3 regions of the Vibrio diazotrophicus genome follow, and region 2 is predicted to be linked to each of the others. Evidence: predicted binding sites of a transcription regulator. Region 2 holds the regulator's gene; each other region holds the start of a gene.
What was found. Region 2 encodes PurR, which represses purine synthesis genes. Its sites were predicted from a motif close to TNANGNAAACGTTTNCNTNA; they were not measured.
Positions count from the first base shown of each region.

Region 1: a site for PurR is predicted at 1,267-1,286, ahead of purL (phosphoribosylformylglycinamidine synthase). Genes of this name have one in related genera too.
Region 3: a site for PurR is predicted at 2,035-2,054, ahead of guaB (IMP dehydrogenase). Genes of this name have one in related genera too.

Region 1 is NZ_CP151842.1:807,537-810,811, reverse strand. It holds gene purL (phosphoribosylformylglycinamidine synthase) at 1-1,115, opposite strand, end outside; gene mltF (membrane-bound lytic murein transglycosylase MltF) at 1,422-3,005, shown strand; gene AAGA51_RS03675 (hypothetical protein) at 3,186-3,275, shown strand, end outside.
Region 2 is NZ_CP151842.1:2,029,137-2,032,411, forward strand. It holds gene torD (molecular chaperone TorD) at 1-575, shown strand, start outside; gene purR (HTH-type transcriptional repressor PurR) at 857-1,867, shown strand; cyclic di-GMP riboswitch class I at 2,042-2,140, shown strand; gene AAGA51_RS09260 (TfoX/Sxy family DNA transformation protein) at 2,254-2,841, shown strand; gene AAGA51_RS09265 (TVP38/TMEM64 family protein) at 3,019-3,275, shown strand, end outside.
Region 3 is NZ_CP151842.1:730,897-734,171, reverse strand. It holds gene guaA (glutamine-hydrolyzing GMP synthase) at 1-276, opposite strand, end outside; gene guaB (IMP dehydrogenase) at 449-1,912, opposite strand; gene xseA (exodeoxyribonuclease VII large subunit) at 2,143-3,275, shown strand, end outside.

The DNA.
Region 1 (3,275 bases), 1.2 Mb from region 2:
AAAGGACCTTCAAGCATGATATCCAGAGCGTTAACGATACGACCTGGCTTACCAAAATCCGTTTCCCAAGGCTGTACAAAGTTTGGAATACGAAGGTTAGAGGTTGTAAAACCAACTAAGCCAGCTTTCGGTTTACCGCCGATACCGGTTGCGCCTTCATCACGGATCTCACCGCCAGAACCTGTAGAAGCACCTGGCCATGGAGAAATAGCCGTTGGGTGGTTGTGTGTTTCCACCTTCATCAGAATGTGTGCTTTTTCGTGGCTGTAGCCGTATTGACGAGTCTCTGGGTTCGGGAAGAAACGACCAACTTCAGAGCCTTCCATTACCGCAGCGTTATCTTTGTAAGCAGACAGAACGTAATCTGGAGTCATCTCCATTGTGTTCTTGATCATCTTGAACAGCGATTTGTCTTGCTTCACGCCGTCGATTGTCCAATCTGCATTGAAGATCTTATGGCGACAGTGCTCTGAGTTTGCTTGTGCAAACATCATTAATTCGATGTCAGTTGGGTTACGCTCAAGCTTAGTCACAAAGCTTTCAAGTAAGTAGTCGATCTCATCTTCAGCAAGAGCCAGACCAAGAGTAACGTTTGCTTCTTCAAGCGCTTTACGGCCACCTGAAAGTAGATCAACGTAAGCAACAGGCGCTGGTTCTGCAGATTTGAATAGTGCAGCAGCTTGCTCTTGTTCAGTAAAAACCACTTCCATCATGCGGTCATGAATTAAAGCGTTGATGCTAGCGATTTGGTCAGCTGAAAGTTCACCTTCAGACTCAATGTAGTAAGCCGTACCGCGCTCTAGTCGCTTAACATTTGCCAAGCCACAGTTGTTAGCGATATCTGTTGCCTTAGAAGACCAAGGAGAAATTGTACCCGGGCGAGGAGTAACAAGAAGTAGCAAACCTTGTGGCTCGTGTTCTTGAATTGTTGGACCGTAAGTCAATAACTTCTCAAGTTTTTCGATTTCACTGTCGTCTAAATCTGCCTTGAGATCAGCAAAGTGCATGAACTCTGCATAGATACCCGTCACAGGTAAGTTTTGTTCACGACACGTCTCGAGTAGTTTATTGACACGAAACTCAGAAAGAGCTGGGGAACCACGCAAAATTCTCATGTGCAAAGGTCTCTATATCCATTGATTGAGGTGTAATTGGTATAAATTCATCTAATTATCAGTATGTTAAACTAATTAATTGGAACTTATGCCGATTTCATCTCTTTGATGCGAGCGCATTATAGAGGATTTTTTTTTGTGACGTAACACCAAAAGCAACCGTTTGCGTCATTTTTTTCATTAATTTTGAATTTCACCCTGTTTGAACAATTTTCAGACACAACAAGCTTAGTAACAAGCTATCACTTTGCCATACGAGCAGCCTTTGATATAAAGGCACTAATTGATGTAAGAGATCTCAAATTAATGACAAAGCTTTTTTATCATTCACTCAGCCGTGGCTTCACTCTATTTTTAATGACTCTTCTCGTAAGTGGTTGCCAAATAGATTCCGAACCGAAAAGTGAACTTGACCAGATCCGTGAACGCGGCATCTTGCGTGTGGGTACATTAAACAACCAACTCTCTTACTACATCGGTCCAGATGGCCCTTCTGGGTTGGATTATGAATTAGCCAGAGAATTTGCAGCACAACTGAATGTCAAACTTGAGATGAAGCCCGCTTATCGCCTCTCAAGTCTGTTTCCTGCTCTCAAAAACGGCGAGATCGATATCATCGCTGCAGGTCTTAGTCAATCGGAAGAACGCCTGAAAGACTACCGCGCCGGCCCTGCTTACTACTACGTATCTCAACAAGTGGTGTATAAAAAAGGCCAATGGCGTCCGCGTAATATTCAGCAGCTTGTCAATAAGCAACAAGAGCTTGAAGATCAAAATGACGGTCAATCTATTTTCAGTGTGGTTGATGATTCTCACTTTGAAACAACGCTCAACGGACTAAAGAAAGATTACCCTGATTTTGATTTCCATATTGATACCAACTCAGACGTCAACGATCTGCTCAAAAGCGTTTCTGAAGGTTCATTGCTGTTTACTATGGCAGATTCGGTAGAAGTTTCACTTTCTCAACGTATTTATCCTGACCTCGCGTCTGCCTTTGAAGTGACAGAAGACCAACCTATCTCTTGGTTTATGCGTCGTTCACAAGACGAAAGCCTGTATGCCATGATGATTGAGTTCTTTGGTGAACTAAAACAATCAGGATCGCTCGCATCATTAGAAGAAAAGTACATCGGTCACATTGGCACTTTCGACTATGTAGATACGCGTGCATTTATTCGAGCACTTGATAACCGACTGCCTAAATGGGCACCACTATTCCAGAAATATTCGGATGAATTTGACTGGCGCTTGATTGCGGCACTGGCTTATCAGGAATCTCACTGGAACCCTAGAGCTAAATCGCCAACCGGTGTACGTGGCATGATGATGCTGACGCTACCAACTGCGAAAAGTGTTGATGTCTCCAACCGCCTTGACCCAGAACAATCGGTTAGAGGTGGTGTCGAGTACCTACGAAGAATGGTGGCGCGAGTTCCAGATTCCATTTCTGATCACGAAAAAATCTGGTTTGCCCTTGCTTCCTATAACGTCGGTTACGGTCACATGATGGATGCTCGTCGACTCACCAAACTTCAGGGCAGTGATCCGGATACTTGGGCAGAAGTAAAAGACAGACTACCTTTGTTACGTCAGAAGAAATATTTCTCGAAGACCATCTATGGTTATGCACGTGGTGATGAAGCGAGAAACTATGTTGAGAACATACGTCGTTACTATCAAAGTATCATTGGCCATTTAGAGCAACAGAAAGTGGTTAGCGTCGAATCTGGCACCGATGACATCACGGTGATTCATTTACCGGAAGAGGATGAAAGTGATGAAAGTACCCTTGATGAGTCTATTGATGATTCGCAAAACGATGAAGAGAGCTTAGATTCTGAGCAAGAAGAATCGACAAGCGATAACCCTGCATCAATTCAAAAATAAACACTTGATTTTTTTCTTCGGAACCCATAAATAGATATGTGCATCCGCTCTTACTCTACAAATAAAAACAAGTAGGAGTCGGATACATAAAAACGTCAAATAAGTTTGATAGTTTGGCGCCCTGATTGGATGAATAATTGGGGTTTGTTGTGATAGTTAGTACTGAAAGGGGGACGTTTTATGCTTAAACGTAGGCCTAAACTCCTTAACAAAGCAGTATCAGCTAACCGCCGTCGCCGTATGCTAGCCAATACAAAAAAGAAAGTGCTA
Region 2 (3,275 bases):
AGCTCACTACACAAGAGTTAGCACGTTATGATTCCCCAGAGATTCATAGCTTCTTAGCAGGTCTTGGTGAGAATGCGCATTTAGCAGAACCTAGCCAAACGTTCATTTCTGTCCTCGACCGGCTCCTCAAGCAACAGGATGCTCAAATTCAAATAGCCAACAGCTTTGATCATCTATTTTCAAAATGTGATGAAAATTCTGCACTACCCTATGCTTCACTCTATTTTGATAAATCTAAGCTTGTTGATATATCCCCAGCACAAGCGATTGCGGATCTGATGGAACAAAATGGCGTTCATGTACAGAAACAGGCAGATGAGTCTTATGATCATCTTTCTATCGAGTTGGATTTTCTTGGCCACCTAATTATCCGTTCGAATGAACTGGAAAAAGAGCCGCATATGGAGAAAGCACTTCAGTTTCAAGCAGACTATATCCGTAATCATTTACTGAGCTGGGTGCCAGAATTTTCTCTTCATTGCTCAAGTGTGGACAAATTAGGGTTTTATTCTTCAATCTCCGTATTATTAGTTGCTTTTCTACAACTTGATTTACATTACCTTACTGGCGACTGATTCTCGCCGACAGCTCATTTTAGGCAATGAATTGTGACTACCGTTGAGTTTGCGCTTATGATTTGTCGTTGCGAGCTAACCGTTTGCGGTTTAAACTCAACAGCAAAAATATGATTAATCATTATTTAAAACGCAAACCGCTGTTTCAAAGCGGTTTTTGTGTTTTAGTGACTTTAGGCTAGAAGCTTTTCAACTTCGCCGCTGCTGAATCCGGCCAGTAATCGGGTTTGTTTGACCTAATAAAATTTAGCTAAAATCAGCAGTCAAAACAGGACAAATCTATGGCTACGATTAAAGACGTTGCTCGCTTAGCAGGCGTATCAACCACAACCGTATCACACGTTATTAATAAAACTCGCTTTGTAGCAGAAGCAACTCAAGAGAAAGTTCTTGAAGCAGTAAAAGAGCTAAACTACGCACCAAGTGCGGTAGCACGTAGCTTGAAATGCAATACAACACGTACTATCGGTATGTTGGTTACTCAATCCACCAACCTATTCTTCTCTGAAGTTATCGACGGCGTAGAAAGCTACTGTTACCGACAAGGTTATACGCTAATTCTGTGTAACACGGGTGGTATTTACGAGAAGCAAAGAGACTACATTCGAATGCTGGCTGAAAAACGTGTCGATGGTATTCTGGTGATGTGTTCTGACTTCACTCCTGAACTATCAGAAATGCTTAATGCACATGCTGACATTCCAAAAGTTATTATGGACTGGGGTCCAGAAGCGTCTAAAGCCGACAAGATTATCGACAACTCTGAACTAGGTGGCTACTTAGCAACTAAGTACCTTATCGACAGAGGACACAAAGACATCGCTTGCCTCAGCGGCCATTTAAACAAACTGGCTTGCCAGGAACGAATCGCTGGTTTCCGTCGCGCGATGGGCGAAGCCAATCTAGAAGTAAATGATAACTGGATTCTAGAAGGCAACTTTGAGTGCGACACTGCCGTTTTAGCAGCCGATAAGATCATCGCAATGGATAAAATGCCAACCGCAGTGTTCTGTTTTAACGACACCATGGCGCTGGGTCTAATGTCGCGTCTGCAACAGAAAGGTGTTCGTGTACCTGACGATATTTCTGTCATTGGTTACGACAACATTGAATTGGCTGAGTACTTCTCACCACCACTGACAACTATCCACCAACCGAAACGTCGTGTGGGTAAAAACGCTTTCGAAATCCTGCTAGAACGCATTAAAGACAAAGAACACGAACGCCGTATCTTTGAAATGCATCCAGAAATCGTAGAACGCGATACAGTAAAAGATCTCACAAAAGAATAAGTTACACTTAATAGAGCCCTAGAACTTCCTAGGGCTTGCGAGAAGTCTCTCGCAAAATTTTTCGATTGTAATAAAAACAGTAAACATAAAGTTCACTTTCTGAACTAAAATCACATTTAGCGCACATAAATGTGATGCTAATTCAAGTTTTTGATTATTATTTTCAGTCTAGTGTCACGCACAGGGCAAACCATTTGAAAGGATGGGACGCAAAGCCTCCGGCCTAAACCAAACGATGTTCATTCATCACTGGTAGGTAGCGGGGTTGCCGATGGCAAAAATCTATACATGAGTTGACTATTGATTGACATACTTCATGTATTTTTTTGCTATTCTCTCGGACCTGAATTTGGTGGCGTATTAGTTAATACACCGAGACTAACAGCATGGATAAACCAGTACTAAAAGACTCAATGCGGCTTTTTGAGCAGCTAGGATGTGTGAAATCACGTTCTATGTTCGGAGGGTTCGGCATTTTCATCGACGACGCGATGTTCGCTCTAGTGGTTAACGACCGACTGCACATTCGCGCAGATGATCACTCCTCAAAAAATTTCCAGCAACAAGGATATGAACCTTACGTTTATAAGAAACGTGGTTTCCCTGTTGTTACAAAATATTTCGCTTTACCTGAAAATGCTTGGGAAACCCCAGAGCAGATTATTGAAGAGGCGAAACAGGCTTTAGAAGCAGCAAAGCAAGAACGTGAAACTCAAGCGAAAGCGAAACCCGATCGCCTTAAAGATCTGCCTAACATGCGTCTGGCTACAGAGCGTATGCTGAAAAAAGCAGGCATCGATTCTGTTGATATGCTTCAACAAAAAGGTGCACTCGCCGCGTTCAGAGCGGTACAAGAGACTCACAACACAACTGTTGGTTTAGAGTTACTTTGGGCATTAGAAGGTGCAATTGAAGGTAAACACTGGTCGGTGATTCCTCAATCTCGTCGTGACGAGTTAATGCAGAAGCTTTAAGTTAAAAACTTACCTTAAGTTTAAAAGCACTCTTTACGAGTGCTTTTTGTTTTTCAGCAGCTTTCTGTATTTAAGAAAAGTGAACCCAGATTGAAATTAAAAATCGACTTTCCCTTTCTTATTAACCATAGATGAAGGACATTTAATAATAATGAGCCGACTATTTTGGAGTAATTAATGAGTCGTAAACTGATACTGGGTTTAGTTTTAGTCGCTGTGGTTGTTTTTCTCGGTATTGAATTTAGCCAATATCTAACTCTTGAGAATGCAAAAGCTCAACAAGCAAACCTTTCTCACTACATTGAGCAAAACCTTCTCTACTCAGCGCTGATATATTTTGTTGCTTATGTGGTTATTACCGCCTTTTCCATTCCCGGCGCAGCGGTTGTCACTCTACTCGGAGCCGCTTTGTTTGGCTTTTGGTTTAGCCTTGC
Region 3 (3,275 bases), 1.3 Mb from region 2:
CATGGTTTGCATGCCGTAACATACACCCAGAACTGGAACGCCAGAATCAAATACATATTGAGGTGCGCGAGGAGAGTTTTGTTCAGTTACACTTTCTGGACCACCAGAAAGGATAATGCCATCAGGGTTGAATTCGCGAATGTCCGCTTCTTCTACGTCCCAGCTCCACAGTTCACAGTAAACACCGATTTCACGTACGCGACGCGCGACAAGTTGAGTGTATTGAGAACCGAAGTCTAGGATCAGAATTCGTTGATCATGAATGTTCTTTGTCATATTGAGCAATCTTATCAGCTAAATGGAGAATCGGAGGCGAGTCTACTCGCCTCTCTATAAGTCATCAAGTAAAAAAGCAAACGTTTACGTAAGGTACATATTCCGCTAAGAAACTCGCCGTTACGATCAAACGTTTATTGAGCTAAACCGTCTATTAATCTAGACGCGGCTCTTAACCCATACGATAGTTTGGTGCTTCTTTAGTGATTTGAACGTCGTGTACATGAGACTCTGCCATACCAGCACCAGAAATTCGTACGAATTCTGCTTTAGTACGCATGTCTTCAATAGTAGCTGAACCAGTTAGACCCATGCTTGAACGTAAACCACCCATCTGTTGATGAACGATCTCTTTCAGACGACCTTTGTATGCGATACGGCCTTCGATACCTTCAGGAACGAGCTTGTCAGCAGCGTTATCAGACTGGAAGTAACGATCTGAAGAACCTTGAGACATAGCGCCCAAAGAACCCATACCGCGGTATGACTTGTAAGAACGACCATTGTATAGAATGATTTCACCCGGTGCTTCTTCAGTACCAGCGAACATTGAACCAACCATTACACAAGATGCGCCAGCCGCGATTGCTTTACAGATGTCACCAGAGAAACGGATACCACCATCAGCAATAACTGGAATGCCGTATTCATTTGCTACTGCAGCAGCATCTGAAATTGCTGTAATTTGAGGAACACCTACGCCCGTTACGATACGAGTAGTACAGATAGAACCGGGGCCGATACCCACTTTCACAGCACTAACACCAGCATCGATAAGTGCTTTAGCTCCAGCACCAGTCGCTACGTTACCACCAATGATGTCTAAATCTGGGTAAGCTGCGCGAGTTTCACGAATGCGGTTTAGAACACCTTCAGAGTGGCCGTGTGAAGAGTCGATAAGTAGAACGTCAACACCCGCTTCAACAAGAGCTGCTACGCGCTCTTCGTTACCAGCGCCAGCACCAACTGCAGCACCTACACGTAGGCGACCACGAGCATCTTTACATGCGTTTGGTTTACGTTCTGCTTTATGGAAATCTTTTGCGGTGATCATACCGGTTAGCTGGAACTCATCGTTCACAACCAGTACTTTCTCAACACGAGCTTCGTGCATTTTTTCTTGAACTTCAGCGCGGGTTGCGCCTTCTTTCACTGCTGCAAGACGCTCTTTAGGTGTCATTACAGAACCAACTTCTTTTGTTAAATCAGTAACAAAACGAACATCACGGCCAGTAATGATACCAACAAGTTCGTTGTTATCCGTTACCACTGGGAAGCCAGCGAAGCCGTGCTTTTCTGTCAGTTCAATAACATCTGCAATCGTCGCTTCTGGGTTTACTGTGACAGGGTCAACAACAACACCAGCTTCGAATTTCTTAACTTTACGAACTTCAGCTGCTTGCTGCTCGATTGACATATTCTTATGAATAAAGCCAATACCGCCTTCTTGTGCAAGAGCGATAGCTAAACGAGCCTCTGTCACTGTGTCCATAGACGCAGAAATCATTGGAATATTTAGAGTAATATTTTTAGTTAGCTGCGTATGTAGATCGGCAGTGTTTGGGAGAACGGTGGAGTGTGCTGGTACGAGTAGAACATCGTCGAATGTCAGCGCTTCTTTGGCAATTCTAAGCATTTGCAATATCTCACAATTTAGAGGGTAAATATAAAAACAATCCAAATGCCCTTTTCGTATAGAATGTTTAACCATCCCGAAAATTTACATTTGGATTAGATATTGCGGACGGATTATACGCCCGACGCAATCGCTTGGCTACACATTTTTTTCATTTTAATTTGCATTCCGCCCCTTGCTATGTATTATATTGCCGCTAATTTCCATACTCACGTCTGGTTGAAAAATTAGTGCCTTCCAATACCAATCCAAACATCTACACCGTTTCTCGTCTTAATGCTGAAGTCCGATTATTACTAGAAAATGAAATGGGCATCGTTTGGTTAATTGGTGAAATTTCCAATTTCTCAGCTCCTGTTTCTGGTCACTGGTATCTCACGCTTAAAGACTCTCGTGCCCAAGTAAAATGCGCCATGTTCAAAGGCAGTAATCGCTTTGTGAACTTTAAGCCGAAGAATGGTCAGCAAGTATTGGTGAAAGCACGATTATCCCTGTATGAACCGCGTGGTGATTATCAAATCATCATTGAAAGTATGCAGCCTGAAGGTGATGGCCGCTTACAACAGGAATTCGACCAACTAAAAATGAAGTTGGCTTCTGAAGGCTTGTTCGCTCATACCTTAAAGCAAAGCCTTCCTGAACATCCAAGATGCGTGGGTGTCATCACATCGAAAACCGGTGCTGCTCTGCACGACATTCTTCAAGTACTTAAACGCCGAGATCCGAGTTTACCTGTGATCATCTACCCTACTCTGGTTCAGGGAGAAGAGGCTGCGATTCAAATAGCTCAAGCGATTGGGTGTGCGAACTCCCGAGCGGAATGCGATGTGTTGATCGTAGGTCGTGGCGGTGGCTCATTGGAAGATTTATGGTGCTTTAACAACGAAATCGTTGCCCGTACTATTGCAGCCAGTCAGATCCCGATTATCAGTGCAGTTGGACATGAAATTGATGTCACTATTGCCGATTTCGTCGCCGATGTTCGAGCACCAACACCATCAGCGGCTGCTGAACTGGTCAGTAGAGACAACACGCATAAGAAGCAAGCGTTTCAAACCTATCGTCACAAGATAGCCAGCGCTATGCGCCACTATTTTGCTCAGCAGAAAGTGGAGTTGAAACAGCTGCAACATCGTTTAGACCGACAGCATCCAGCCAATCGTTTACAACGCCAGCAGCAACAGTTAGATGAATACAGCATGCGTTTAGAGCGTGCGATTCAAGCTCAAATCAACAAAACACAACAACATCTCGATAAACAGAAACATCAGCTTCAGTTGCTGTCACCGGAAAAGATACTGCGCAATCAACAATATTTGTTAACCAGTAAACAAAAAGAACTGAATGATGCCATGAAGCGATA